4 regions of the Kluyvera sp. 142486 genome follow, and region 1 is predicted to be linked to each of the others. Evidence: predicted binding sites of a transcription regulator. Region 1 holds the regulator's gene; each other region holds the start of a gene.

Region 1 (7,345 bases):
GGAGCTGCCGAAGCTGCCAATACCCTATGGAACTATAAAACAACGGGAGATGTTCATGACCTGGGAATACGCGCTAATTGGGTTAGTTGTCGGTATCATCATCGGTGCCGTGGCCATGCGTTTTGGTAATAGCAAATTACGTCAGCAGCAGGCGTTGCAGTACGAGCTGGAGAAAAACAAAGCCGAGCTGGAAGAGTATCGCGAAGAGCTGGTCAGCCATTTCGCCCGCAGCGCGGAACTGCTTGATAACATGGCAGACGACTACCGCCAGATTTATCAGCACATGGCGAAAAGCTCCAGCAACCTGCTGCCGGGCATGTCTCCAGACGCCAACCCGTTCCGTAACCGTCTGGCCGAATCCGAAGCGGGTAACGACCAGGCACCGGTTCAGATGCCGCGCGACTATTCTGACGGCGCATCCGGCCTGCTGCGCGGCAGCGCAAAACGCGATTAATCTGCATTCCATAAATATTTCACGGGCGCATCATTTGCGCCCGTCCTCTTCTGCTCACGCCGACTATATTTACTTCAATAACATCAGTCTTTTCGGGAAGTATTGTCCTTGCATACAGGGTCATGAGGGCCAGCATCAATGAAGAAATCGACTTTACTGTTAAGTGCACTGGCGTTAAGCATCGGGTTATCACTCGCCGTACCCGCTCCGGTACTGGCCTCGCTGCCTACGCAGGTTCCTGGCCAGGGTGCCTTGCCAAGCCTCGCGCCGATGCTGGAGAAAGTGCTGCCCGCCGTGGTGAGCGTGAAGGTTGAGGGTACCGCGCCGGTGAATCAGCAGGTTCCGGATGAGCTGAAGAAATTCTTTGGCGATGATGGTAGTAACCCGGCCAATGAACCCACCCAGCAGTTTGAAGGACTGGGCTCCGGGGTCATCATCGATGCCATCAAAGGCTACGTGCTGACCAACAACCATGTGGTGAGCGACGCACAGAAGATCAGCGTCCAGCTTAACGATGGCCGCGAATTTGAAGCCAAGCTTATCGGCAGCGACGACCAAAGCGACATCGCCCTGCTGCAAATCCAGAAAGCCAGCCACCTGACGCAAATTGCGATTGCCAACTCCGATAACCTGCGAGTCGGTGATTTCGCGGTCGCCGTCGGCAACCCATTTGGTCTTGGTCAGACCGTGACCTCCGGGATTGTCTCGGCGCTGGGTCGTAGCGGCCTGAATCTTGAAGGGCTGGAAAACTTTATTCAGACCGATGCCGCCATTAACCGCGGTAACTCCGGCGGCGCGCTGCTCAACCTGAACGGCGAACTGATTGGCATCAATACCGCTATTCTGGCGCCCGGCGGCGGCAGCATAGGCATCGGTTTTGCCATCCCAAGCAATATGGCGCAGACCCTGGCACAGCAGCTGATTCAATTTGGTGAAATCAAACGCGGCCTGCTGGGCATCCGCGGTATGGAAATGACCGCCGATATCGCGAAAGCGTTTAATCTTGACGTGCAGCGCGGCGCCTTCGTCAGCGAAGTGCTGCCAAACTCAGGCTCAGCTAAAGCCGGCATTAAATCCGGTGACGTGATCACCAGCCTGAACGGTAAGCCGCTGAACAGCTTCGCCGAACTGCGCTCCCGCATTGCCACGACCGAACCGGGTTCGAAGGTGAAGCTGGGCCTGCTGCGCGACGGCAAACCGCTGGAAGTTGAAGTCACGCTGGATAAGAGCACCTCGTCCACCGCCAGCGCCCAGCTGATTATCCCCGCGCTGGAAGGGGCAACCCTGAGCGATGGTCAGGCGAAAAGCGGCACCAAAGGGGTGGTGATTTCCAACGTCGAGAAAGGCAGCCCGGCCGCTCAGGTGGGTCTGCATAAAGATGACGTCATTATCGGCATCAACCGTGAGCAGACGACTTCGATTGCCGAACTGCGTAAGGTGCTGGAAACCAAACCAGCGGTGATTGCACTCAACGTTATGCGCGGTAACGAGAGCATTTACCTGCTTATGCGCTAATCCTCGGAAATCGGGTATGGCCTTATACACAAAATCATTCAAGTTGTATCAAGGCGGCAAGTGAATGACCCCCAGGAGCGTACATAAGTACGTGACTGGGGTGAATGAACGCAGCCAACGCAGAGACGGCTTGAAGGATGAAGTGTATACGGTGAACTCGTGGTATGCTTCGCCCAGTTTCCTCATCAACGATGCCTGTATCATGCTTCTAAAGCTCTTACGTTCCGTCGCACTAGGTTTACTGGTTGGCGGCATATTGATTGTGACCGTCCCCTCTCTGCGCCAGTGGAATCCATTAGCCACTCAGCGCTTTAGCAGCACGGACGAAACGCCTGCCAGCTATAATTCAGCGGTGCGCCGTGCCGCGCCTGCGGTGGTTAACGTCTATAACCGCAGCCTGAACAGTAGCACCCACAGTCAACTGGAGATTAAAACGCTCGGCTCCGGCGTGATTATGGATCAGCGCGGATACATCATTACCAACAAGCATGTGATCAACGATGCGGACCAGATTATCGTCGCCCTGCAGGACGGCCGGGTGTTTGAAGCGCTGCTGGTTGGCTCCGATAGCCTGACCGACCTCGCGGTACTCAAAATTAACGCCACCGGCGGTCTGCCGGTGATTCCGATTAACCCGACCCGCGTACCGCACATCGGCGACGTGGTGCTGGCTATCGGTAACCCTTATAACCTCGGTCAGACCATCACCCAGGGGATTATTAGCGCCACCGGTCGTATCGGCCTGAACCCAAGCGGCCGACAGAACTTCCTGCAAACCGATGCCTCCATCAACCACGGTAACTCCGGCGGCGCGCTGGTTAACTCGCTGGGCGAACTGATGGGTATCAACACCCTCTCTTTCGATAAGAGCAACGACGGCGAGACGCCGGAAGGGTTGAGCTTTGCCATCCCGTTCCAGCTGGCGACCAAAATTATGGATAAGCTCATCCGGGACGGTCGCGTAATCCGTGGCTTTATCGGCATTAGCGGCCGTGAAATTGCGCCGCTGCGCGCGCAGGGCGGCGCTATCGATCAGATTCAGGGGATTGTGGTTAACGAAATCGCCCCGGACGGCCCGGCCGCGCAGGCAGGTATTCAGAATAACGATGTGATTATCTCGGTGAACGGTAAACCGGCAGTTTCCGCACTGGAAACCATGGACCAGGTCGCGGAGATCCGCCCAGGTTCAGTAATCCCGGTGGTGGTGATGCGTGAAGATAAGAAGCTGACGATGCAGGTGACGATTCAGGAATATCCGGCGTCGAACTAAATAACCAAAAGCAAAGGGGCCATCGGCCCCTTTGTTATATTCAGCGCTCAGATCTTATTTGTTAATAAAATCTTCACCAAGCTGAATATCTTTTCTCAGCGTATCCAGCATCCCTTCCAGCGCCTGCTGTTCGTAAGCGCTCAGTTTGCCAATAGACTGACGTTCTTCAATCCCATTTTTGCCCAGCAGCAGCGGCTGTGAGAAGAAGCGGGCGTATTCGCCGTCGCCTTCAACATAGGCGCACTCAACCACCCCTTTCTCGCCCTGCAAGGCGCGAACCAGAGACAGCCCAAAGCGCGCTGCGGCCTGGCCCATGGAGAGCGTAGCTGACCCGCCGCCGGCTTTGGCTTCCACCACTTCGGTACCCGCATTCTGGATACGCTTGGTCAGGTCATTAACTTCCTGCTCGGAGAAACTGACCCCTGGGATTTGCGACAATAAAGGAAGAATCGTGACGCCAGAGTGGCCGCCGATAACCGGGACCTCGACGTCGCCGCATTTTTTACCTTTCAGTTCAGCGACGAAGGTATTGGAGCGGATGATATCCAGCGTGGTCACGCCGAACAGTTTATTTTTGTCGTACACACCCGCCTTTTTCAGCACCTCAGCGGCGATCGCCACGGTGGTGTTGACCGGGTTGGTAATGATACCAATGCAGGCTTTAGGCGCGGTTTTAGCGATTTGTTGCACCAGGTTTTTGACAATCCCGGCGTTAACGTTGAACAGATCGGAGCGATCCATACCGGGCTTACGTGCTACCCCAGCAGAGATCAGGACAACATCCGCCCCTTCCAGCGCAGGCGTCGCATCTTCACCAGAGAAACCTTTGATGTTCACATCAGTAGGAATATGGCTGAGATCGACAGCCACGCCAGGCGTGACGGGGGCAATATCATAGAGGGAGAGTTCTGAACCTGAAGGCAGTTGGGTCTTTAGTAGTAGGGCAAGCGCCTGGCCAATACCGCCGGCGGCACCAAGGACTGCGACTTTCATCCTAAACTCCTTATTATGGTTAATGACATTCAGGTAATAACCTGTCGTGGACCGCATAACCGACGCAAGAGATACCTGTTGTTACTCCGTTGCGGCGACCTTAATTCACAAGGTAATTAATTACAATATAATTGCTTACAGAATGCGGAGTCTCCAGCAGCATTGCTGGCGTTACCGCACTACTCCCAGAAAAAGGTCTATCTACGAAACCAAACTTTCATCAACTATCGATTACAATATACTCAGCATGTTGCGTAAAACAACAGCAATTTAATAACAATTCATTTACTTTTAACTTATTTGGATCCCGTGATATAGGCATGTTTCTTAGGTCTAATTTTTGCTAAAATCCCGCCTTTCTCTATTTGGCCTAGCCTCTTGGGATAAATTGTTTTGCATAAAAATTCACCTATATGCATAATAATGTTAATTTCACCACCATAGTCAGGTGACTTATGCGAAGTTCCACTAAACAAGAAGAATTAGTTAAAGCCTTTAAAGCATTACTGAAGGAAGAAAAATTTAGCTCTCAGGGCGAAATTGTTCAGGCCTTACAGGAAGAAGGCTTCGATAATATCAACCAGTCCAAAGTCTCCCGTATGCTGACGAAGTTTGGCGCAGTGCGTACCCGCAACGCCAAAATGGAGATGGTTTACTGCCTGCCGGCTGAGCTGGGCGTGCCAACCACCACCAGCCCGCTGAAAAACCTGGTTCTGGATATTGACTACAACGATGCCGTCGTCGTCATTCATACCAGCCCTGGTGCGGCGCAGTTGATCGCGCGACTGCTGGACTCGCTGGGCAAAGCAGAAGGTATTCTCGGCAGCATTGCCGGCGATGACACGATCTTCACTACGCCTGCTCGAGGTTTCACTGTTAAAGATCTCTACGAGGCCATTCAGGTTCTGTTCGAACAGGAACTGTAATCCCTCGTGATACTCCTCTGGTTCTTCCGGAGGAGTCTGTTTTCCCGCCAACGCCCCGCCGTTTTCACTGCCGTTTCGTTAACATTTAGTGCGATTCTTCACATCATTACATAGATACAGTGAATATATCCCGACTTAAGCGCACAAAACATCAAATTATCCTATCTTTTTGATTTTACGCATTATTAGCCCACAGCTTTGCCAAAATATGCGTTTTTTTATACGTATATGTTCTAAAAATGACGATTCCTGACAAGTAATTACACGAGAAACAATTAGCCGGGTATTAATATTTCATGTGATTAGTGTATACTTGATTTCGTGATGAGGGTCACAAAACAAAGGCCTTCCAAAAAAATTCGACGAGGTGAGTATCATGAAAATCAAAACTACCGTTGCCGCTCTGAGCATCCTATCCGTTATCTCGTTTGGCGCTTTTGCCGCTGATTCTATCAACAGCGACCAGGCACAAACCCGTCAGTCAATCGGCACCGTTTCCATTGGTTCCGTCGGTTCAACCCCGATGGATATGCATGAGATGCTGAACAAGAAAGCGGAAGAACAAGGTGCATCGTCTTACCGCATCATTGAAGCGCGTACTGGCGATCGCTGGCATGCAACGGCTGAACTTTATAAATAAGACGCAGTACGTCGGTATTAAGTAAAAAATATCCCCAGCGGTCCCAGGAATAAGCATCAGCATCCTCTCACCGCTGCACAATAAGGTGAGGAGTAAAGAATATGAAAAGCGCAATTATCATCGCATCCCTTGGTCTGGCATCCGTACTCTCTTTCGGCGCAAGCGCCGCAGTACATCAGGTGAACGCAGACCAGGCACAGAACCTACAGTCCATCGGCACCGTTTCCGTTTCACAGATAGGTAGCGACCCAATGGATATGCGCAGCCAGTTAGCCGCAAAAGCAGAGAAAGAAGGCGCTAGCAGCTACCGCATTATCGAAGCCCGTACCGGCGACAGCTCGCACGCTACGGCTGAGCTGTACAAATAAACCCTCGTCGTCTTGTCCGACGACTTGCCCTCGCTTTTCGGCGAGGGCTTTTTTTATCCGCGAGAAACGTTAAAGCGCAGCATCCCTTCCAGCTCTTCTTCCGCTTCATCAAATAGCAGAATCAGCGCGCCGTAGCGTCGGCGCTGCTTATCGTCCATGTGCAGGAATTCAATCTCCAGCGGCAGCGGTATTACATTGCCGGTCACCACGTTCCAGAGCGCGTCCAGATCGCGAATCGACTCACGATCGAGGGCAAAAAGACGGGCGAACTCCCGATAAAAATCGCCCTGATCCTCTATCTCGTCAAAATCAAAAGTATAGATTTTCATCTTACGCCCTCTCCCCTATTCAACAGACTAAAGTCCCCCAATGTGCAGCGTTTTCACCTCGAGGTACTCTTCCAGCCCCAGCACTGAACCTTCGCGCCCAAGCCCCGACTCCTTCACGCCGCCAAACGGCCCTAACTCAGTTGAAACGGCACATTCGTTAATGCCAATCATGCCGCTCTCCAGCGCCTGCGAGACGCGGAAGACGCGAGACAGGTTCTGGGTGTAGAAATAGGCCGCCAGGCCGTAAGGTGTATTATTCGCGCGCTGAATAACTTCATCTTCATCGCTAAAACGGAAACAGGCCGCCAGCGGGCCAAACGTCTCCTCCTGCGCCAGCAGCATTTTTTCCTGACAGTCGCCCAGCACGGTCGGCTGCCAGAAGTTACCGCCCAACGCATGCGGCTGCCCACCAGCCAGCACTTTGGCTCCTTTCGCTACGGCGTCCTCAACGTGTTCACGTACTTTTTTAACGGCTGCAGCCTCAATCAATGGCCCCACGATCACGCCGTCATCCAGTCCGTTCCCCACCTTCAGCGCCTTCACGGCGGCAGCAAGCTGGCTGACGAAGCGCTCATACACGCTATCGTGAATATAAAAACGGTTCACGCTCACGCACACCTGTCCAGCGTTGCGGAACTTATTGGCGATGGCCCCCTGAACGGCGGCGTCAATATCCGCGTCTTCAAAGACGATATATGGCGCGTTGCCGCCGAGCTCCATGGAAACTTTCTTCATGGTTTCCGCAGCGTTACGCACCAGCGTTTTGCCCACCGAGGTTGAGCCGGTAAAGGAAATTTTGCGCACTTCATGGCTGGCCATAATCGCGTCGCTAATCTCCTGCGTATTCCCC
Region 2 (7,345 bases), on a different contig from region 1:
ATTCGCGCCACCGCCCACTCATCGCCGTTCACCAAATACCCCAGGCGCAGGCCGGGAATGGCATAAAACTTGGTCAGCGAACGCAGCACCCACACGTGAGGGTTCTCACTGAGCAGCGGAATAAACCCCGTCTCGTCGGGAATAAAATCGATAAATGCTTCATCAAGAACCAGAGAAATCTCCAGCAGCTTGCAGCGCTCGGCAATTAATTCCAACAGGCGGCGGTCGGGTAGCAGGCCGGTGGGGTTGTTCGGCGTACAGAGGAATAAGCAGTCCAGATCCGGCGTCAGAGCGTCGAGAATGGCCCCGGTGAGCTGCCAGCCATCCTCTTCACGCAGCAGAAACTCCCGAACCTCGCAGTCAACTGACTGCAGCGCCCGGCGATACTCGGCAAAGCCGGGAGTGACGATCATCGCCTGGCGCGGCTTCAGGCCCTGAACGAGCGTAAAGATCGCTTCGGTTTCACCGTTTCCGGCGAGGACCCATGAGGCAGGGATCCGGTGGTGTTCCGCCAGCGCAAGGTGCAGCTGCTGGTATTCAACATCGGGATAGCGTTCGGCGCAGTCCATATTATCGATGATGGCGCGTTTGACGCTTTCCGGCATCCCCCGCGGGTTAATATTGGCGCTAAAATCCAATAGCTGCTGCGCGGAGATACCCAATAGCGCAGCGGCCTCGCGGATATTGCCGCCGTGCGCGCTCTTCAGTAGAGCCATTTACCTTTCCTGTTGCGTTACCCTCGCCTTGCCAGCGTCGCGCCGTCGGCGAAGTAGGCTTTTATCCCTGCCAGAATCGACTCTGCCACTTCCTGCTGGAATTTTGCCGTTTTCAATTTGCGCTCTTCTTCGACGTTACTGATAAACGCGGTTTCCACCAGAATCGATGGAATGTCCGGCGCTTTTAGTACCGCGAAGCCCGCCTGCTCGACCTGATTTTTATGCAGGTCGTTCACCTGCCCCAGCTTTTTAAGCACCGCTTTACCAAACTTCAGGCTGTCGGCGATAGTGAGTGACTGCACCATATCGAACATGGTGTGGTCGACGTAGCGGTCGCCGCTTTTGCTGACGCCACCGATTAAATCCGAGGCGTTCTGGGTTTGGGCAAGGTATTTTGCCGCGGTACTGGTGGCCCCTTTGGTCGACAGGGCAAACACCGATGAGCCGCTCGGCTGGCGGCTGGTGAACGCATCCGCGTGAATGGAGACGAACAGGTCGGCGCGCTGCTTCTGCGCTTTCGCCACCCGCACCTTCAACGGAATAAAGATATCTTCGTTGCGCGTCATATAGGCTTTCATATTGCCTTCTTTTTCAATCAGCGCACGCAGGCGACGGGCAATTTGCAGCACCACGTCCTTCTCTCGCGTTTTATATTTCCCCACCGCGCCGGAGTCTTCCCCGCCGTGGCCGGGGTCAAGCATGATAACAATCGGACGGTCGCGCCCGGCTTTGCCCGGCTGCGGGCCGCTTTGCGATGGCGGCACCTGCTTTTCGAGGTCGCCCTTGTTGTAGTCCTCCAGCAGCGCCAGCAGCGGATCCTGCTGTTCTGTGCTGCTGGCTGGGTAGAGATCCATTACCAGGCGTTCTTTAAAGTTCGCCACTGGCGCAAGCGCGAACAGCTGCGGCTTCACATCCTGCTTCAACTCAAACACCATGCGCACCGTCTGTGGATCAAACTGCCCCACGCGCGCGGATTTAATAAACGGATCGTCGCTGCGGATCTGCGCCCCCATGCCTTTCAGCACCGAGTTCAGGTTTACCCCTTCAAGGTCGACCACCAGACGGTCAGGGTTACTCAACGCAAACTGTCGATACTTGAGCTCACGGTTGGACTCCACCGTCACGCGCGTGTAGCTGGATGCAGGCCATATGCGCACCGCCACCACCTGACTGACGGCAGCTAACCCGACCTGACTCACGCTTAACAACCACATGGCACCGGCACCTTGTAGCAGGCGACGACGGCTCAAAGACTGACTTCCCGACATGCTCCATCCCAGGCAAATAAAGAGAAACAAAGAATTCGCATAATACGATTGACCGGAAACTGTAACTAAAGCCGCATAAACTGTCATCTATAAAAGGGTAAACATTCGTTGAATCAGCGAAATTTGGCCGAGGATTTTCCAATGTTTAAGCAAATTCCGGCTTGCGTTTCCGACGAAAACAGAATAAAAATACAATAATTACGAATAATCATGCATTGAGGGTTGTGCCGTGGTGAAGGAACGTAGAACCGAACTGGTAGAGGGGTTTCGTCATACCGTCCCCTATATTAACGCCCACCGGGGGAAGACGTTTGTCATCATGCTTGGCGGCGAAGCCATTGAGCATGAAAACTTTTCCAGCATCGTCAACGATATTGGCCTGCTGCACAGTTTAGGCATTCGTCTGGTGCTGGTCTATGGCGCGCGCCCGCAAATCGACGCGAATCTGGCCGAGCATCACCATGAGCCAACCTATCACAAACATATTCGCGTCACGGATGCGAAAACCCTTGAGCTGGTGAAACAGGCCGCAGGTCTGCTGCAGCTGGATATTACCGCTCGCCTGTCGATGAGCCTGAACAACACTCCGCTGCAGGGCGCGCACATCAACGTGGTCAGCGGTAACTTTATCATCGCTCAGCCGCTGGGCGTCGACGACGGCATCGACTACTGCCACAGCGGACGTATTCGTCGTATCGATGAAGAGGCAATTCATCGCCAGCTCGACAGCGGCGCTATCGTGCTGATGGGGCCGGTGGCCGTTTCAGTCACCGGCGAGAGCTTTAACCTGACGTCGGAAGAGATTGCCACCCAACTGGCGATTAAACTCAAGGCCGAGAAGATGATCGGCTTCTGCTCCTCTCAGGGGGTGTTTAACGAAGCGGGCGAAATTATCTCTGAGCTGTTCCCGAACGAAGCTCAGGCGCGTATTGAAGAGCTGGAGAAAGAGGGCGACTACCTTTCCGGCACCGCCCGTTTCCTGCGCGGCGCGGTCAAAGCCTGCCGCAGCGGCGTGCGCCGCAGCCACCTGATTAGCTATCAGGAAGACGGCACGCTGTTGCAGGAGCTGTTCTCCCGTGACGGTATCGGTACGCAAATTGTAATGGAGAGCTCCGAGCAAATTCGCCGGGCCACCATCAACGATATCGGCGGGATTCTGGACCTGATTGCGCCGCTCGAGCAGCAGGGCATTCTGGTGCGCCGCTCCCGCGAACAGCTGGAGATGGAGATCGATAAATTCACGATTATTCAGCGTGATAACACCACCATTGCCTGCGCTGCACTCTATCCTTTCCCGGAAGAGAAAATTGGCGAGATGGCCTGCGTAGCGGTGCATCCGGATTACCGCAGCTCTTCACGCGGTGAAGTATTGCTGCAGCGGATTGCCACCCAGGCGAAGCAGATGGGGCTTAACCACCTGTTCGTGCTGACGACGCGCAGTATTCACTGGTTCCAGGAACGCGGCTTTAAGCCGGTGGACGTGGAGCTGCTGCCGGAGAGTAAGAAGCTGCTGTATAACTATCAACGCCGGTCGAAGGTGTTGATGACGGATTTGGTGTAAGCGAGAAAATGCCTGATGGCGCTACGCTTATCAGGCCTACAAAAGCCTAACTTCGCGCCGATCGGCCCCCTCGCCCCTCTGGGGAGAGGGTTAGGGTGAGGGGATTGTGGGCTCGGCGTTAAACCCTCACCCCAGCTCTCTCCCTTAAAAAGGGAGAGGGGGCAGTTCGAGCAAATTTTAGACCCTATTCCATCTCTGCAAAAATCGCCGACAACCCGCTGCGCCGTTCGGTGCGCGTGGCGATGGCCTGGATAAGCAGGTTTTTATCGGCGTACATCGACAACCGAGCTTTCGCGCGGGTTATCGCCGTATACACCAGCTCACGGCTCACCACCGGGATAATCTGCGTCGGCAGCACCAGTGCGGCGTGGGTGAACTCGGAACCCTGCGATTTATGCACCGTCATCGCCCAGGCGGTATCGTGCTCCGGCAGACGGCTTGGCTGCACCGATTTAACGGTACCGTCCGGCATCGGGAACCAGACGCGCATGCCATCACCGCGATCCAGCGCCACGCCAATATCGCCGTTAAACAGCCCCAGCGCGCTGTCGTTACGCGCAATCATCACCGGACGGCCTTCATACCAGCGGGAGTGACGCTGCGGCACTATCTGCCGGTGACGCGTCAGCAGCTGTTCAAACTGTTGGTTAAGCCCGCTCACGCCCCATGGCCCTTCACGTAATGCGCACAACAACTGGTATTCGCCAAACGCTGTCAGCACGACCTCAGGGTCGGCCCGATCACGTAACAGCTGAAGATAATGGCCGTAGCCCGCTCGCGCATCCTCGAGCATCGCGGCATAGTCGTCCGTCGAGTGCTGCGGTTTCAGTTCAATATCGCTAAAGCCGCGGGAAAACACGGCGTCGATCTCTTTCTTATCGCCCCGGTTCACCGCGCTGGCAAGCTGACCGATACCGGAGTCGCTGCCAAAGCGATAGCTGGTTCGCAGCAGGCAAAGGCTGTCACGTAACGCCCCTGCTGTCTGACCATCACCGGCGGGAACCGTGGCCCCGACCAGGCGGCTAAGCTGCGCGGCGCGCTCTACGGTATAGCCGGCGTTCACCCAGCTACAGATATCGCCGAGTACCGCTCCGGCCTCCACCGATGCCAGCTGATCGCGGTCGCCAAGGAAGATAACCCGCCCGTGCGGCGGCAGCGCGTCAATCAGCCGCGCCATCATCGGCAGGTCAATCATTGAGGCTTCATCCACCACCAGCACGTCCAGATGCAGCGGGTTGCCCGCGTGATAGCGCATCTTCTGGCTGCCGGGCTGCGCGCCCAACAGACGGTGCAGCGTGCTGGCATCGGTTGGCAGCATCGCTTTTTGCGCGTCGCTTAAATCGAGTTTTCGCAGCGCCGCGCCCAGTGATTCCGTCAGGCGTGCCGCCGCTTTACCGGTTGGCGCGGCGAGGCGAATACGGCATTTCTCCGTTCCCGCCATCTGTACCAGCGCCGCCAGCAATTTAGCAACGGTGGTGGTTTTTCCGGTACCGGGGCCGCCGGAGATCACCGAAATACGGCGAGTCAGCGCCACGGCGGCGGCCACTTTCTGCCAGTCGATCGTATCGCTTACCGGGAACAGCGCGTTGAGCGTTGCGGCAAGCTGGGTTTCATCGACGGCAAACGGTGCGTTGGTTTCGCTAAAGAAGCTCGCCACGGTGAGTTCGTTGCGCCACATGCGGTTGAGATAAAGCCTGCCACGGCTCAGGATCAGCGGTGATGGACGTTCCCCACCGCTGACGGCGTCAGAACGCAGTAATAGGTTTTCCCACTCCTGCGGTACGTTCGCTTCGGCAAACAGCTGCTGCCAGAGCTCGCGGGCGCGGCCTTTTGGCTGCATAGAGGGGCTGAGATGGGAGAGCGGCAAACAGACGTGCCCTTCCCCGGCGTCGCGGCTGAGCATCGCGGCGGCGATCATCACTGCCGGGTGCTCCTCTTTTGCCACCATCAGCGCAAACTGCACGTCGAGCGGGCGTAGCAGCTTTTGCTCGGCGGCTTCCAGTAAACGTTGTTCGAGCGTCATACGTTGCTCTCCTCTCCGGCAAACAGCGCGTCCATTGCCGTTATCAGCGCCGGGTCGGGCCGGGTGGCAAATATTCCCTGCTGCCCCGCCTCGCCGTCCACGCCGCGCAGGAACAGATAAATCACGCCGCCGAAATGACGCTCATAGTCATAGTCGGCCATGCGGTGGCGCAAATAGCGGTGCAGCGCCAGGCTGTAGAGCTGGTACTGCAAGTCATAGCGGTGAGACTGCATCGCCTTCGCCATCGCGTCCTGGGTATAGGCTTCGCCGTTTTCCCCGAGCCAGTTGGACTTGTAGTCCAGCAGGTAGTAGCGGCCATCGTGGCGGAACACAAGGTCGATAAAGCCCTTGAGCATGCCGCGCACCTGGCGGAAGTCCAGCTCCGGGCAGCCTGCCGACAGCGGGTCATAGCGGCGGGTCACGGCGTCCAGCGCCCGCGCGTCCAGCGTCTGGGTAATCGGTAGATAAAACTCCATCTCCACCTGTTTTTGCCGGTCGCTAAGCTGATTCAGCGCAATGCCGATATCCGCCAGCGGCGCGGCCAGCACCTGGGTTATCCAGCGGGTCAGTACCGGCTCCCACGCTTCATCAAAGCCATTATTTTGTAGCTTTTCGCGCATCCACTCCGGCGACACCGGCTGGGTGAAATCGAGGTCTTCGAACAGGCTGTGCAGGAAGGTCCCCGGCGATGCGCCGCGCGGGAAATGGTGCGGCGTCATTGCCAGTTCGCTTTGCTCTTCAGCAACCCCGGAAGCATCAATGTCGATACGCGGCAGCAGATCCTGCGCCACGCTGTGACCGCGCTGCTGCAAGCCGGAGTAGCTGGTAACGCGCCAGTCATCGACCACCCGCCGTAATACCTGACGGGCCGCCAGTTCCGGCATCTCGGGTTGGATCGCCTGCCAGCGAGTATCGTTGGGTGCCGTCGCCAGCGTCAGGGAGATATGTTCGTTGCACAACGCTTGCAGGCAGGCGTGCAGGCCGGAAGCATCCAGCACTTCGCCCTTTTGCAGCAGCCTTCCCGGCGCGCTTTGATGTAATTCGGTCTCGGTCGGCTTATCGCTGCGCCGGGCCGTCAGCGGGGCGATGCCCAGACTGCAATGCCAGATGGCGCGCGTTAAAGCGACGTACAGCAGACGCAAGTCTTCTGCAAGGCGTTCGGCCTCCGCCAGCTCCAGGCTCTCGTCGCTTTCGTTAAGATCCAGCACCGCTTTGAAGGATTCACGGTCGTGGTAAAACGCCTGTTTCTCTTTGCGGAAACGGGCGATAAACGGCAGCCAGACCAGCGGGTACTCCAGCCCTTTTGACTTGTGGATAGTGACTATCTGTACCAGGTGTTTATCGCTCTCCAGACGCATCTGCTGACTAGAAGCGTTAGTGTCCGGCTCGGCAACCTGCTGGTTGAGCCAGCGCACCAGCGCATGCTCGCTTTCAAGCTGGGTAGCTGCTTCCTGAAGCAGTTCGCTCAGGTGCAAAATGTCGGTTAAGCGCCGCTCGCCGCCGTGGGTCGCCAGCAGGTTTTCAGCCATTGACCGCGCGCTCATCAGGGCGCGGATCATCGGCATCACGCCGCGCCGCTGCCAGATAAGGCGGTAGTCGCTAAACTCTTCCACCAGCGCATCCCAGGCGTTTTCGTCCTGATTCAGCCGTTCGATATCCTGCGCGTTCAGGCCAAACATCGCCGTTGCCAGCGCGCTGCGCAGCGTATTTTCGCGCTCAGGCGTCAACACCGCCTGCAGCACCCACAGCAGCTCCTGTGCTTCCGGGGTTTCAAACA
Region 3 (7,345 bases), on a different contig from region 1:
CGTTGGCGATATCCAGCACCACTTTGATGTCGGCTTCCAGCTGCTCACGCAGCTCGGTGCCCAGACCCCACAGCTCTTTTTTCACCAGGCGCTGATCGTAGTATTCCGCCAGCCACAGGTCAGCCTTCGAGTAGACCATCTCCAGCATCCCCAGACGGGTAGAGAAGAACGGCCAGTCGCGACACATGGCTTCCAGTTTGCTCTGCTTGCCGTCTTCAACCACTTTTTGCAGCGCCGCGCCGGCACCCAGCCAGGCTGGCAGCATCAGGCGGTTCTGCGTCCAGGCAAAGATCCATGGAATCGCACGCAGTGACTCGACGCCGCCGGTAGCGCGACGTTTTGCCGGGCGTGAACCCAATGGCAGTTTGCCCAGCTCCTGCTCCGGCGTGGCGGAACGGAAGTACGGCACGAAATCTTTGTTTTCACGGACGTAGCCGCGGTACATCTCGCAGGAGATATCCGACAGTTCGTCCATGATGCCGCGCCACTCTTCTTTTGGCTCCGGCGGCGGCAGCAGGTTCGCTTCCAGAATCGCGCTGGTGTAAAGCGACAGGCTGCTGACGGTGATTTCCGGCAGGCCGTATTTGAAGCGGATCATCTCGCCCTGTTCGGTCACGCGCAGGCCGCCTTTCAGGCTGCCAGGAGGCTGGGAGAGCAGCGCCGCATGCGCCGGTGCGCCGCCGCGGCCGATGGAGCCACCGCGACCGTGGAACAGCGTCAGCTCGATGCCTGCTTTCTCACAGGTTTTGATCAGCGCGTCCTGTGCCTGATACTGCGCCCAGGATGCCGCCATTACGCCCGCGTCTTTGGCGGAGTCAGAATAGCCGATCATCACCATCTGCTTGCCCTGAATAAAGCCGCGATACCAGTCGATGCTCAGCAACTGAGTCATGACGTCGTCGGCGTTGTTCAGGTCGTCCAGGGTTTCGAACAACGGAGCAACCGGCAGCGCGAAGGTAATGCCCGCTTCTTTCAGCAGCAGGTGAACCGCCAGTACGTCGGACGGCGTTTTCGCCATGGAGATAACGTAGGCCGCGACAGAGCCGATAGGGGCATCGACAATCGCTTTACAGGTATTAAGAACTTCGCGGGTTTCGTTGCTTGGCTCCCAGCTGCGCGGGAGAAGCGGACGTTTGGAATTCAGTTCGCGGATCAGGAAGGCCTGCTTGTCGGCTTCTGACCAGCTTTCGTAGTCACCGATGCCCAGATAGCGGGTCAGTTCGCCCAGCGCTTCGGTGTGACGGGTGCTTTCCTGACGTACGTCGATACGCACCAGCGGCACGCCAAAACACTTCACGCGCCTAAGGGTGTCGAGCAGTTCGCCGTTGGCGATAATGCCCATTCCGCAGGCCTGCAGTGATTTATAACAGGCGTACAGCGGTTCCCACAGCTGTTCGTTCTGGCTGATCAGGCCCGCTGGCTTCGGCAGACGTTCACCTTTCAGGCGCGCTTCCAGCCATGCCTGGGTGGACAGCAGACGGGTACGCAGGTTTTTCATCAGGAAACGGTACGGCTCGGTGGCACCGGCTTCACCAACGAGTTCGCGCAGTTCGTCGGTGCACTCAACCATCGACAGTTCGGAAATCAGAATCTGAATATCTTTCAGGAACAGATCGGTGGCTTTCCAGCGGCTGAGCAGCAGGACGTGGCGGGTGATTTCTGCGGTCACGTTCGGGTTGCCGTCGCGGTCGCCGCCCATCCAGGAGGTGAAGCGTACCGGTACGAAATCAACCGGCAGCCGGTAGCCGAGGTTCTCTTCCAGCTGTTCGTTCAGTTCACGCAGGTAGTTTGGTACGCCTTCCCACAGGCTGTTTTCCACCACCGCAAAGCCCCATTTGGCTTCATCAACCGGGCTTGGGCGATGCTTACGAATTTCATCGGTGTGCCAGGACTGGGCAATCAGCTGGCGCAGACGGCGCATCACCTGGTTGCGTTCGTAGTCGGCGATATCGTTGTTATCAAGCTGCTTCAGGCAGTTGTTGATCTCACCCATTTTGTGAATCAGCGTACGACGCGTGATTTCAGTAGGGTGCGCGGTGAGCACCAGCTCCAGCGACAGAGATTCAACGGCTTTTTTAATCGTGTTTTCGTCGAGATTGGGTTGGTCTTTGAGTTTACGCAGGGTACGAGCAATCACTTCCGGGTTGCTTGCTGCTTCGCCTTTTGGCGAAATGCTGTGGTACTGCTCGGCGGTGTTGGCCAGGTTCAGGAACTGACTGAACGCGCGGGCGACCGGCAGCAGCTCATCGTTGGACAGGTTCTGCAGCGTGGTGAGCAGCTCCTGGCGATTGGCTTCGTTGCCCGCACGAGAAGATTTGGACAACTTACGGATCGTTTCTACACGGTCAAGAATGTTCTCACCAAGCGCATCCTTGATGGTATCGCCTAGCACTTTACCGAGCATACTGACATTACTACGCAACGCGGAATATTGTTCGTTCATTAACCCAGACACCCCATCTCATTTTATTTTGTTATATCCCAACCCCTGGAACGTAAGGGCGAGATAAAGACACCTCTTTTATAAAGCCACGTAAATACTCGCACGTCAATTGCTGCGAAATCGCTTCAGCAAACGAATAAATCGCGACAATTTACGAAAGTTAATTCGCATCGTGCCAGATAAGAAATGCTTATGAAAATGTGAAGGCGATCGCGGGAATGCGGGGGGTGGGGATGTGCCGGATGGCGCTGCGCCTATCCGGCCTACAGACAGGTTCTGCCCGGTAAGCGTAGCGCCACCGGGCAGAACACATTAATGCCAGCAGAAGTGATGCACAACCTGGGTAATTAATTCGCGCGTCGGCTTAATAAAGCGCGTTTCCAGGTATTCGTCCGGCTGGTGCGCCTGGTTAATCGAGCCTGGGCCCAGGACGATGGTCGGGCACAGGGTCTGGATAAACGGCGCTTCGGTGCAGTAGTTCACCACTTCGGTCTTGGTGCCGAGCAGTTTTTCCAGCACCTGAACCAACTGGTGATCCGGTGGGCATTCGTAGCCTGGAATCGGCGGATGCAGTTCGCTAATGGTCAGACGGCCCGGCCACTGGGCGCTGACCGGCTCAAGGGCTTCGTCGAGCAGGCCGTTCAGATCGTTCAAGGTCATGCCCGGCAACGGACGGATGTCCATGTGCAGTTCGCAACAGGCGCAGATGCGGTTAGAGGCATCGCCGCCGTGAAGGCTACCGAGGTTGAGCGTTGGATATGGCACGGTGAACGCGTCGTAGTGATAGCGCTCTTTCAGCGAGTCGCGCAGCTGCATCACGCGGCCAATGGCGTCGTGCATGATCTCAATGGCGTTGACGCCACGCGCCGGGTCGCTGGAGTGGCCGGACTGGCCCATCACGCGGATGGCGTTCGACATATGGCCTTTATGCGCACGCACCGGCTGTAGCGAAGTAGGTTCGCCGATGATGGCGCAGTCCGGGCGAAGCGCGGTGGATTCGGAGAAGTAACGCGCGCCAGCCATGCTGGTCTCTTCATCGGCGGTTGCCAGAATATAGAGCGGCTTTTTCAGCGTCGTCACGTCAACATCACGCAGCGCGTCCAGAATAAAGGCGAAGAAGCCTTTCATATCGGCGGTGCCCAGACCGTAGAGCTTGTTGTCGTGCTCGGTGAGGGTAAATGGGTCGCGGGTCCAGCGGCCGTCATCGAACGGCACGGTATCGGTATGACCGGCGAGCAGCAGCCCGCCTGCACCTTGCCCGGCGCTGGCCAGCAGGTTGAATTTATTGCGCGTGCCGGGAACCGGCTGCACCTCAACGTTGAAGCCCAATGAGGCGAACCAGTCTGCAAGCAGAGTGATTAAAGACGCATTGCTCTGATCGAGCGCTTCTTCGGTTGCGCTGATGGAAGGAGTGCCGATCAACGCACGGTAAATCTCGATAAATGGGGGTAAATTGTTTTTCATTGTTGACACACCTCGGGTCATGATAGTATCAATATTCATGCAGTATTTGTGAATAAAAATACATTATCATTAGGCGTAAGAAAACCCACCAACGGTAGGGTGAATAGATAACGCTTAATCAGGCAAACAGACATAAGAAGGTGAGCAGCCCCGATGTTGAATACGCTGATTGTGGGCGCGAGCGGTTACGCTGGCGCAGAGCTTGTGACCTATGTAAATCGCCATCCTCATATGAACATAACCGCTTTGACGGTCTCAGCGCAAAGCAATGATGCAGGAAAGTTAATCTCCGATTTGCATCCACAGCTGAAAGGGATTGTCGATCTGCCGCTGCAGCCGATGTCCGATATCAGCGAATTCAGCGCCGGTGTTGATGTGGTGTTCCTGGCGACCGCCCACGAAGTGAGTCACGATCTGGCCCCGCAATTCCTCGCGGCAGGCTGCGTGGTGTTCGACCTTTCCGGTGCGTTCCGCGTGAACGACGGCGCCTTCTATGAAAAATACTACGGTTTTACCCATCAGCATCCTGAGCTACTGGCGCAGGCGGTGTATGGCCTGGCCGAGTGGAGCGCTGAAGCGCTGAAAGAGGCGAACCTGATTGCGGTGCCAGGCTGTTATCCAACGGCGGCGCAGCTTTCCCTGAAACCTCTGATTGATGCCGATCTGCTGGATCTCAACCAGTGGCCGGTGATCAACGCGACTAGCGGCGTGAGCGGCGCGGGGCGTAAAGCTGCTATCTCCAATAGCTTCTGCGAAGTGAGCCTGCAGCCGTACGGCGTGTTCACCCATCGCCATCAGCCGGAAATCGCCAGCCATCTTGGCGCAGAGGTGATTTTCACCCCGCATCTGGGCAACTTCCCGCGTGGCATTCTGGAAACCATTACCTGCCGTCTGAAGCCGGGCGTGACCCACACGCAGGTGGCAGAAACCTTAAAACAGGCCTACGGCGACAAGCCAATGGTGCGTTTATACGAGAAGGGCGTTCCGGCACTGAAAAACGTGGTCGGCCTGCCGTTCTGCGATATCGGTTTTGCGGTGCAGGGCGAGCACCTGATCGTCGTGGCGACCGAAGACAACCTATTGAAAGGCGCTGCCGCACAGGCTGTGCAGTGCGCCAATATCCGTTTCGGCTTCGCTGAGACGCAGTCTCTTATTTAAGGTGTGACGACGATGAATCCATTAATTATCAAATTGGGCGGCGTGTTACTGGATAGCGAAGAGGCGCTGGAGCGTCTGTTTACCGCGCTGGTCAACTACCGCGAGTCGCATCAGCGCCCGCTGGTGATTGTCCACGGCGGCGGCTGCGTGGTGGATGAGCTAATGAAACAGCTCAACCTGCCGGTGAAAAAGAAAAATGGCCTGCGCGTCACGCCTGCCGATCAAATCGACATTATTACCGGCGCGCTGGCGGGTACCGCCAATAAAGCGCTGCTGGCATGGGCGAAGAAGCATGATATCGCCTCCGTTGGCCTGTTCCTCGGCGACGGTGACAGCGTGCAGGTCAGCAAACTGGATGAAGAACTGGGCCACGTGGGTCTGGCGCAGCCGGGTTCGCCTAAACTGATTAATCTGCTGCTGGAAGGCGGTTTCCTGCCGGTGGTGAGCTCTATCGGTGTAACCGCCGAAGGGCAGCTGATGAACGTCAACGCCGACCAGGCGGCGACGGCGCTGGCGGCTACGCTTGGTGCAGACCTGATTCTGCTCTCTGACGTGAGCGGTATTCTTGACGGTAAAGGCCAGCGTATTGCTGAAATGACCGCGGCGAAGGCAGAGCAGCTGATCGAGCAGGGCATTATTACCGACGGGATGATTGTGAAGGTGAATGCGGCGCTGGATGCAGCGCGTACGCTGGGTCGCCCGGTGGATATCGCGTCATGGCGTCACGCGGAGCAACTGCCGGCGCTGTTTAACGGCACACCGATTGGTACGCGTATTCTGGCTTAAGTTTTTCCCCTCACCCTAACCCTCTCCCTCAGGGAGAGGGTCGGGGTGAGGGTTGTTTTCAGGCCGGGTAAGACCCGGCATAAATAAACGAATTTAAGGAAGCATGTTATGGCACTTTGGGGTGGGCGTTTTACTCAGGCAGCGGATCAGCGGTTCAAACAGTTCAATGACTCTTTACGCTTTGACTATCGCCTGGCGGAGCAGGATATCGTTGGCTCTGTTGCCTGGTCCAAAGCGCTGGTGACGGTCGGCGTACTGACGGCGGAAGAGCAATCTCAACTGGAAGCTGCGCTGGGCGTACTCTTGGAAGAAGTGCGGGCAAACCCGCAGCAGATTCTGGAAAGCGATGCTGAAGATATCCATAGCTGGGTTGAAGGCAAGCTTATCGACAAAGTCGGTCAACTGGGTAAAAAGCTGCACACCGGCCGTAGCCGTAACGACCAGGTCGCGACTGACCTCAAACTGTGGTGCAAAGATACCGTTGCTGAGCTGCTGACGGCTATTCGCCAGCTGCAAAGCGCGCTTGTCGACACCGCGCAGGCCAACCAGGATGCGGTGATGCCGGGTTATACCCACCTGCAGCGTGCGCAGCCGGTGACCTTCGCGCACTGGTGTCTGGCCTACGTTGAGATGCTGGCGCGTGACGAAAGCCGCCTGCAGGATACCCTCAAACGTCTGGACGTGAGCCCGCTGGGCTGCGGCGCGCTGGCGGGCACCGCCTATGAAATCGACCGTGAACAGCTGGCGGGCTGGCTGGGCTTTGCATCCGCAACCCGTAACAGCCTGGACAGCGTTTCTGACCGTGACCACGTGTTGGAACTGCTGTCTGATGCCTCCATCGGTATGGTACACCTGTCGCGCTTTGCTGAAGACCTTATCTTCTTTAATACCGGCGAAGCGGGCTTCGTTGAGCTATCTGACCGCGTGACCTCAGGTTCTTCCCTGATGCCGCAGAAGAAAAACCCGGATGCGCTTGAGCTTATCCGCGGCAAGTGCGGCCGCGTGCAGGGCGCGCTGACCGGCATGATGATGACCTTGAAAGGTCTGCCGCTGGCCTACAACAAAGATATGCAGGAAGACAAAGAGGGCGTATTCGATGCGCTCGATACCTGGATGGACTGCTTGCATATGGCGGCGCTGGTGCTGGACGGTATTCAGGTGAAGCGTCCGCGTTGCCAGGAAGCGGCGCAGCAGGGCTATGCGAACGCCACCGAGCTGGCGGATTATCTGGTGGCGAAAGGCGTTCCGTTCCGTGAAGCGCACCATATCGTGGGCGAAGCGGTGGTCGAAGCCATTGCTCAGGGCAAACCGCTGGAAGATCTGGCGCTGGCCGACCTGCAAAAATTTAGTGCGGTAATTGGTGAAGATGTCTACCCAATTCTGTCACTGCAATCCTGCCTTGATAAGCGTGCAGCAAAAGGCGGCGTGTCGCCGAAGCAGGTGGCGCAGGCCATTAGCGACGCGAAGGCGCGCCTCGCGTAACCTTCGTCTTTG
Region 4 (7,345 bases), on a different contig from region 1:
CATCAAACCTCAATGCGCTGCTAATTCGTGTTGCCTGTGGGCTTATTATTAGCGCCATCGTCTTCGCCATTATCAATGGCATTGTTTATCGCAACTGGATAGAGCTATTTGCCAAAAACACAAACTTTGGCATCCATAAATTTAACTTAACCCTCAACACATCCAAATGCATTATTATCTCACTTATTTCCCTGGCAATTATTGTTCCCTTTCTGCTGGTGATTGTTAAAGTCCTGATGGCATCATTCAATCGCATATTATTAGGCTCACTGGATGGCCTTGGAGGGCTGTTCACATTGACATACCTACTATATATCGTAGGTTTATTAATTTCTTTCGCCTATGCTTTCGCCGCACTACGCAACTATGCGTTCAATAATCTCACTCTCGACAACGACATCCGCTTTCATTCATCCATCACCTTTATCGGCATGGCGATCAATTTACTGCTTCTGACGTTTGGTTCCCTGCTAACGCTGGGTCTGGCCTACCCATGGTTGAAAATACGCTTTGTGCGCTACCAGGCAAACCACACCACCGTCTCCGGGCATCTCGATGCGCTGGAATTAACCAATGACAATCGCCCGCTGGATACCGGTATTTTCGCACGCATTTCCCGTGGTGCCGCACCAACGCTGCCGTTCTTCTAATCATCATTTCGGCCAGAATACCCGACCCTATTTCCCCCACTATAAGACAGCAGGAGTTTACCAATGAAAGGATTTATCGCTACTGCAACTATCGCTTCTTTAGTGCTTGGTATGAATTGCGCCTATGCCCTGGACATGAAACCTGGCGAATGGAAGATGGAAAACACGCACATTCATATTGTTGATGATGTCAGCGGCACAGTGTTAATGGATCAAAAGAACGTCGATACCTCAATGCAGTTGTGCTATACCGAAAAAATGTCTGAAGACGCTAAAAAAATGAAAAAAGGCGATACCACCGGTTCCGGCGGCTGCAACATCACCTTTGTAGAAAACAACGATACCAGGCAAATTAGCGAAACCATCTGCAACCAGGACGGGACGAAAACCAACTCCCTTGTTGAGACAACCAAAGTCAGCGATACGGAGTTCGCTATGAAGATGAAGATGTCGATTGACTCAGCGGAGCGAAAAATGACGACGACGCAGACGATAAAACAAACGTATGTTGGTAAAACCTGTACTGAGTCAACCCGCGCGGAAATGGAAGCCAGAGCGGAAGTGAAATAAATCTTTCATCTAAAAACCTGATGAATTTGATGCAAAAAGTACATTATTCAGCACGAATTCCTGGTAATACACTGCCTGAGCATCACCTTATTGCACACGTTAGCCTGCCGTCTGGCAGGCTTTGCTCAGGATAGAACACCATGAAAAAATTACCTTTTATTCTTACAGGCAGCCTGATGCTTGGCTGCGTTGCCACCACCGTTGCCGCCGCCGATCTGCCAGGGTATACCGATGGCGCGCAGGTCATCCGCGTAGAGAACATCCGTGGTCGTATCGATACCCTCAACGGTATTGTTTACAGCCAGATAAAAAGCGCCGTGACTGTTCGCCAGCTCCATATGTCGCTGCTGGTGCCACGCAATACTGACCTGAAACCAGCCATCATCTACTTCCCCGGCGGTGGGTTCACCAGCGCAGCCTGGGATAAGTTTATCGAGATGCGCATGGCGCTGGCGCAAGCGGGTTTTGTGGTCGCCGCCGCAGAGTATCGCACCGTGCCTGATACCTTCCCGGCACCGGTCGTCGATGGTAAAGCGGCCATTCGCTATCTGCGCGAGCACGCCAAAGAGTATGGTATCGACCCTCAGCGTATCGGCGTACTCGGTGATTCTGCCGGTGGTTATATGGCGCAAATGATGGCGCTGACCAACGGCGATAAAGCTTTCGAGCAGGGCGATTTCCTCAACCAATCCTCTGACGTGCAGGCCGCCGCCACGCTGTACGGAATTTCTAACCTGCTTAATATCGGCGAAGGGTTCCCCGCCGCAATTCAGAAAGTGCATGAATCTCCAGCGGTAACTGAAGCCCTGCTGGTTCACGGCAGTGCCTTCCGCGACTGGCCGGGCGCAGCGATTGGCAGCGATAAGCAAAAAGCGCTGGCCGCCAGCCCAATGGGCCATCTTGGCGGCAAGAAACCGCCGTTCCTGATTATGCACGGCAGCGCCGATACGCTGGTGTCGCCGGTACAGAGCGAGCAGCTTTACAAAGCGCTTAAGGCAGAAGGCAATAAAGCCGATTATGTACTGCTGGAAGGGGCCGAGCACGGTGATGACCACTGGTATCAACAACCGGTCATTGACCGCGTGGTGAGCTGGTTTAAAGCCACCCTCGGCGCACCGGTTAAACAAACCGCTCACGCCGGGGATAAGAACGCCAACCTTTAAACCGGCACACCGCTGTGGAAGCGGAACTCTTCATCCGGAGCGGTGATAAGCGACGCTTCCACTTCACCGAAGAAACGCACCCGTTCGCTGATATCGCCGTCAGCGATTTGCTGCGCCAGCGCCAGGTAATCCTGGTAGTGTCGGGCTTCAGAACGCAACAGCGACAGATAAAACGCCTGTAGGTCGTCATCCAGATACGGTGCCAGCGCGGCAAAGCGTTCGCAGGAACGGGCTTCGATGTAGGCCCCGCAAATCAGCTTATCAATCAGCGTCAGCGGTTCATGCGTGCGTACTGCTTTGAGCATCCCTTTGGCGTAGCGGCTAGCGGTGATTTTCACGTACGGGATATTGCGCTTTAGCATCGCCTCACGCACCTGTGTGAAGTGGTGCAACTCCTCTTTTATCAGCAGCACCATACTGTCGATAAGCTGTCGCCCCCACGGGTCGTCGGTCTGCGGCATCGCGCTTTTACCCATCTGCTTATGCAGCGCGGTAAAGTCCGGCTCAACGCCATCGCGAAAGGTGAAAGCTTCATAGGGCTTCAGCCAGTCTAGCAGCGCCTGCGCGCCCTCTTTATCCGCGACATATTTACGCACCAACAGCATCGCAGTTTGCGCCGCTTTTAGCTCACAGACTAAATGATCGGTCAGCAACAAAGGGAGATTGGCCGGATCGCGGGCTTTATCGAGCCACGCCTGAGGCGTTTTACAGTGCAGGAAGTTGAGAACCGGGGAGAGTATTTGCGGATAATCCATACCGAAATCCTTGCCCTACGGCAGCGGGCGCTGCCGTAGGATATATGATGACTTAGTGACGTACGCCGTCGTCTTCTTCGTCGACGAAATCTTCGTCGTCATCATCGCCTTCTTCGCCGTTCGGGTCTTCGTAGTAAGTTCCCCAACCGTCGTATTCCACTTCAAACTTCTCAGCCAGGTTCATCAGTTGCTCAACCTGCGCGTCGATAAGCTCAGCGTTCAGCGCACTTTCGCTCAGGATATCGCAGCAGATCACGGTGTCGCCTTCTTCCACTTCCAGCTCTTCCGGTTCCGTCACTTCGTAGCCCAGCTTGAACGCTTCTACCGCCGCTTTCTCCAGACTTTCGAAATCGTCTGCGGAAAGGTGATGCTCGATGGTGTACAGCGCATCAGGATCGCTACCGTCTTCCAGCAGTTCTTCAATGATCAGACGGGTCTCTTCGCGCTGTTCTTCCAGATGTTCAGGGTTTGCCATGGCTCGTTCCTCATAATGTGGCTGATACTCTTATTGTCACATACCGTTGCCATTGCCTCCACCTTTCCGATAAAGATTTGTTATTGGGGTTGCAAATGAATACCCATCCATATAAAGTGAATTTTAATTCAATAAGTGGCTTAAGCCAGGTGAGGGAATTATGTCTACTCTGTATAAAAAGAACTTCTTAAAATTACTCGATTTTACCCCTGCAGAAATCACCACTCTGCTGCAGCTCGCAGCAAAACTAAAAGCGGATAAAAAAAGCGGCACGGAGTCGCCGAACCTGACCGGTAAAAACATCGCGCTCATCTTCGAAAAAGACTCAACCCGTACACGATGCTCTTTCGAAGTTGCCGCATACGATCAGGGCGCTCGCGTCACTTATCTTGGATCCAGCGGCAGCCAGATTGGCCACAAAGAATCGATTAAAGACACCGCGCGCGTGCTGGGCCGTATGTACGACGGCATCCAGTACCGTGGCTACGGCCAGGAAGTGGTGGAAACGCTGGCCGAGTACTCCGGCGTGCCGGTGTGGAACGGTTTGACCGATGAATTCCATCCAACTCAGCTGCTGGCGGATCTGCTCACCATGCAGGAACACCTGCCGGGCAAAGCGTTCAACGAAATGACGTTGGTTTATGCCGGCGATGCACGTAACAACATGGGCAACTCGATGCTGGAAGCCGCGGCGTTAACCGGCCTTGATCTGCGTCTTGTCGCACCACAGGAGTGCTGGCCGGATGCGAGCCTGGTGGCGGAGTGCAAGGCGCTGGCGCAGAAGAATGGCGGTAACGTTACCCTGACGGAAGATATTGCCGCAGGCGTGAAGGGCGCGGACTTTATCTATACCGACGTGTGGGTATCGATGGGCGAAGCCAAAGAGAAGTGGGCAGAACGTATTGCACTACTGCGCGGCTATCAGGTGAACAGCGCCATGATGAAGTTGACCGGCAATTCGCAGGTGAAATTCCTGCACTGTCTGCCTGCGTTCCATGACGATCAGACGACCGTGGGTAAGAAGATGGCCGCTGAATACGGCATGCACGGCGGGATGGAAGTGACCGATGAGGTCTTTGAATCTCCGGCCAGCATCGTGTTCGATCAGGCGGAAAACCGGATGCACACCATCAAAGCGGTGATGGTTGCGACGCTGAGCAAATAACGACAACCTGTAACGTTGTGCCTGATGGCGCTTCGCTTATCAGGCCTACGCACCATGTAGGCCGGATAAGGAGAAGCCGCCATCCGGCAATCCGTTCGTTACTCAACCAGCAGCTTAATAACCGCTTTACGCACTTTCGCAGGCAGCCCCACCGCGCACAGCGGTTTGTGGACTTCACCCGGGTAGAAGACCACGAAGTCACCTTCGCTCATTACCACCATCTTTTCCTGCACACCTTCCGGCAGAAACGCGATATCTTTGTCCGCCAGCCAGTCGGTGTCCGGCTCGCCCGCAGGCTGGGTGCTAAACGCCATTCCTTCCTGACCTTTCAGTACCACCTGGATATCCAGATAACGCGCATGATACTCCGCACGACGATCGGCAAACGGCTCGGTCATGTTCTCAGAGATCATATAGAACAGGCGGTTGCCGTCGATGTCATATTTCCCTTCCGGGGTAGCATCGTTGACGTTCGCCATAAGGTGGATGATGGCCTGACGCAGCTCTTCCGGCAGCCAGGATTGAAGGTGATGGATGTTGCCAATAATCATGATGACTCCACGAATAAAACAATGTTTCAATTTTCAGTTGTTATACGTAAATTCGCGATACCATACCAGTACTTTTTATCATGACTCTGCCATCCTGTTGGTTTAGCGCACACTTTTGCTGCTCGCATAAAAATTGAATTTATACGCACTAAAGTTGAATGCTTATCACATGAGAATCGTTTTCGTTGATTAAAATGTGAATCAGGCGCTTGATTGCCAGATAAAGCTGCGTATAATGCCACCCGTTTTGCCGGGAGGAATTATGGTTCAGTGTGTACGACATCGCGTCTTACCGCGTCTGAAAACAGACGCCGGCCTGCCGTTTTTCCTTTCCGTAGCATCCGTATTCGTAAAGCCCCTTATTTAAGGGGCTTTTTTTTTGCGCCGTCGTCAGGAGATAACCATGGCTAATCCGCTGTATCAAAAACACATCATTTCCATAAACGATCTCAGCCGCGAAGACCTTGAACTGGTTTTGGCGACCGCCGCCAGCCTGAAAGCGAACCCACAGCCGGAACTGCTTAAGCACAAGGTTATCGCCAGCTGTTTCTTCGAGGCCTCGACGCGCACCCGCCTCTCTTTTGAAACCTCCATGCACCGACTGGGTGCCAGCGTGGTCGGCTTCTCTGACAGCGCCAACACCTCGCTCGGCAAGAAAGGTGAAACCCTGGCCGACACCATCTCGGTCATCAGCACCTACGTCGACGCCATCGTGATGCGCCACCCGCAAGAAGGCGCGGCGCGTCTAGCGACCGAGTTCTCCGGCAACATTCCGGTACTGAACGCCGGCGACGGTGCGAACCAGCACCCCACCCAGACCCTGCTGGATCTGTTCACCATTCAGGAGACCCAGGGCCGCCTGGAGAACCTGAATATCGCGATGGTCGGCGACCTGAAATACGGACGCACCGTTCACTCGCTGACCCAGGCGCTGGCGAAATTTAACGGCAACCGCTTCTACTTTATCGCTCCGGACGCGCTGGCGATGCCGCAGTACATCCTCGATATGCTGGACGAGAAAGGGATTGTCTGGAGCCTGCATAGCGCTATCGACGAAGTGATGGCGGAGGTCGATATCCTCTACATGACCCGCGTGCAGAAAGAGCGCCTCGACCCGTCCGAATACGCCAACGTCAAAGCGCAGTTTGTCCTGCGCGCGGCGGATCTGGTCGGCGCACGCGATAACATGAAGGTGCTGCACCCGCTGCCGCGCATTGATGAGATCACCACCGATGTCGATAAAACGCCACACGCCTGGTACTTCCAGCAGGCCGGCAACGGCATCTTCGCCCGCCAGGCGTTACTGGCACTGGTACTGAATAGTGAACTGGCTCTGTAAGGGGAAAATGACGATGACACACGACAACAAATTACAAGTAGAAGCCATCAAACGCGGCACCGTAATCGACCATATCCCGGCGCAGGTGGGCTTTAAGCTGCTGACCCTGTTCAAGCTGACCGAAACCGACCAGCGCATCACCATTGGCCTGAACCTGCCGTCCGGCGAGATGGGGCGTAAAGACCTGATTAAAATCGAAAACACCTTCCTGACCGACGAGCAGGTCAACCAGCTGTCGCTGTACGCGCCAGAGGCAACCGTTAACCGCATCGATAACTATGAAGTGGTGGGCAAATCTCGCCCGAGCCTGCCAGAGCGCATCGAGAGCGTGCTGGTGTGCCCGAACAGCAACTGTATCAGCCACGCCGAACCGGTTTCCTCTAGCTTTGCAGTGAAAAAACGCGCCGATGACGTTGCGCTCAAATGCAAATACTGTGAAAAAGAGTTTTCTCATTATGTGGTGCTGGCCAACTAATTGCGGTTGGTATTGAAATCTGGCCTCTCTATAATGGCTAACACCTTAATACTGCAGTTCATCTGGAGATACCATGAGCAAAACTATTGCGACGGAAAATGCACCAGCAGCTATCGGCCCATACGTTCAGGGCGTTGACCTGGGCAGTATGATCATCACTTCCGGTCAGATCCCGGTAGACCCGAAAACCGGCAGCGTGCCG

The links. Region 1 encodes ArgR, which controls arginine synthesis, uptake and breakdown. Its sites were predicted from a motif close to ANTGAATAAAAATACANT; they were not measured.
Region 2: argA (amino-acid N-acetyltransferase) is a predicted target of ArgR. The motif match lies at 2,163-2,180, and genes of this name have one in related genera.
Region 3: argC (N-acetyl-gamma-glutamyl-phosphate reductase) is a predicted target of ArgR. The motif match lies at 3,955-3,972, and genes of this name have one in related genera.
Region 4: argF (ornithine carbamoyltransferase) is a predicted target of ArgR. The motif match lies at 3,729-3,746, and genes of this name have one in related genera.

Annotation. Positions count from the first base shown of each region.
Region 1 covers NZ_JBKHUI010000006.1:172,937-180,281, forward strand. The annotation lists gene zapG (Z-ring associated protein ZapG) at 56-454, shown strand; gene degQ (serine endoprotease DegQ) at 593-1,969, shown strand; gene degS (outer membrane-stress sensor serine endopeptidase DegS) at 2,172-3,239, shown strand; gene mdh (malate dehydrogenase) at 3,294-4,232, opposite strand; gene argR (transcriptional regulator ArgR) at 4,688-5,158, shown strand; gene yhcN (peroxide/acid stress response protein YhcN) at 5,535-5,798, shown strand; gene yhcN-B (DUF1471 family stress response protein YhcN-B) at 5,900-6,166, shown strand; gene ACLGE8_RS09260 (barstar family protein) at 6,220-6,495, opposite strand; gene ACLGE8_RS09265 (NAD-dependent succinate-semialdehyde dehydrogenase) at 6,523-7,345, opposite strand, start outside.
Region 2 covers NZ_JBKHUI010000015.1:22,328-29,672, reverse strand. The annotation lists gene cobD (threonine-phosphate decarboxylase CobD) at 1-716, opposite strand, end outside; gene amiC (N-acetylmuramoyl-L-alanine amidase AmiC) at 734-1,984, opposite strand; gene argA (amino-acid N-acetyltransferase) at 2,214-3,545, shown strand; gene recD (exodeoxyribonuclease V subunit alpha) at 3,730-5,568, opposite strand; gene recB (exodeoxyribonuclease V subunit beta) at 5,565-7,345, opposite strand, start outside.
Region 3 covers NZ_JBKHUI010000018.1:95,168-102,512, forward strand. The annotation lists gene ppc (phosphoenolpyruvate carboxylase) at 1-2,443, opposite strand, end outside; gene argE (acetylornithine deacetylase) at 2,756-3,907, opposite strand; gene argC (N-acetyl-gamma-glutamyl-phosphate reductase) at 4,061-5,065, shown strand; gene argB (acetylglutamate kinase) at 5,078-5,851, shown strand; gene argH (argininosuccinate lyase) at 5,960-7,333, shown strand.
Region 4 covers NZ_JBKHUI010000021.1:26,546-33,890, reverse strand. The annotation lists gene ACLGE8_RS19765 (YjgN family protein) at 1-650, shown strand, start outside; gene ACLGE8_RS19760 (DUF3617 family protein) at 714-1,220, shown strand; gene ACLGE8_RS19755 (alpha/beta hydrolase fold domain-containing protein) at 1,361-2,383, shown strand; gene miaE (tRNA isopentenyl-2-thiomethyl-A-37 hydroxylase MiaE) at 2,380-3,138, opposite strand; gene rraB (ribonuclease E inhibitor RraB) at 3,191-3,613, opposite strand; gene argF (ornithine carbamoyltransferase) at 3,774-4,778, shown strand; gene ACLGE8_RS19735 (YhcH/YjgK/YiaL family protein) at 4,877-5,329, opposite strand; gene ACLGE8_RS19730 (pyrBI operon leader peptide) at 5,592-5,696, shown strand; gene pyrB (aspartate carbamoyltransferase) at 5,733-6,668, shown strand; gene pyrI (aspartate carbamoyltransferase regulatory subunit) at 6,682-7,143, shown strand; gene ridA (2-iminobutanoate/2-iminopropanoate deaminase) at 7,217-7,345, shown strand, end outside.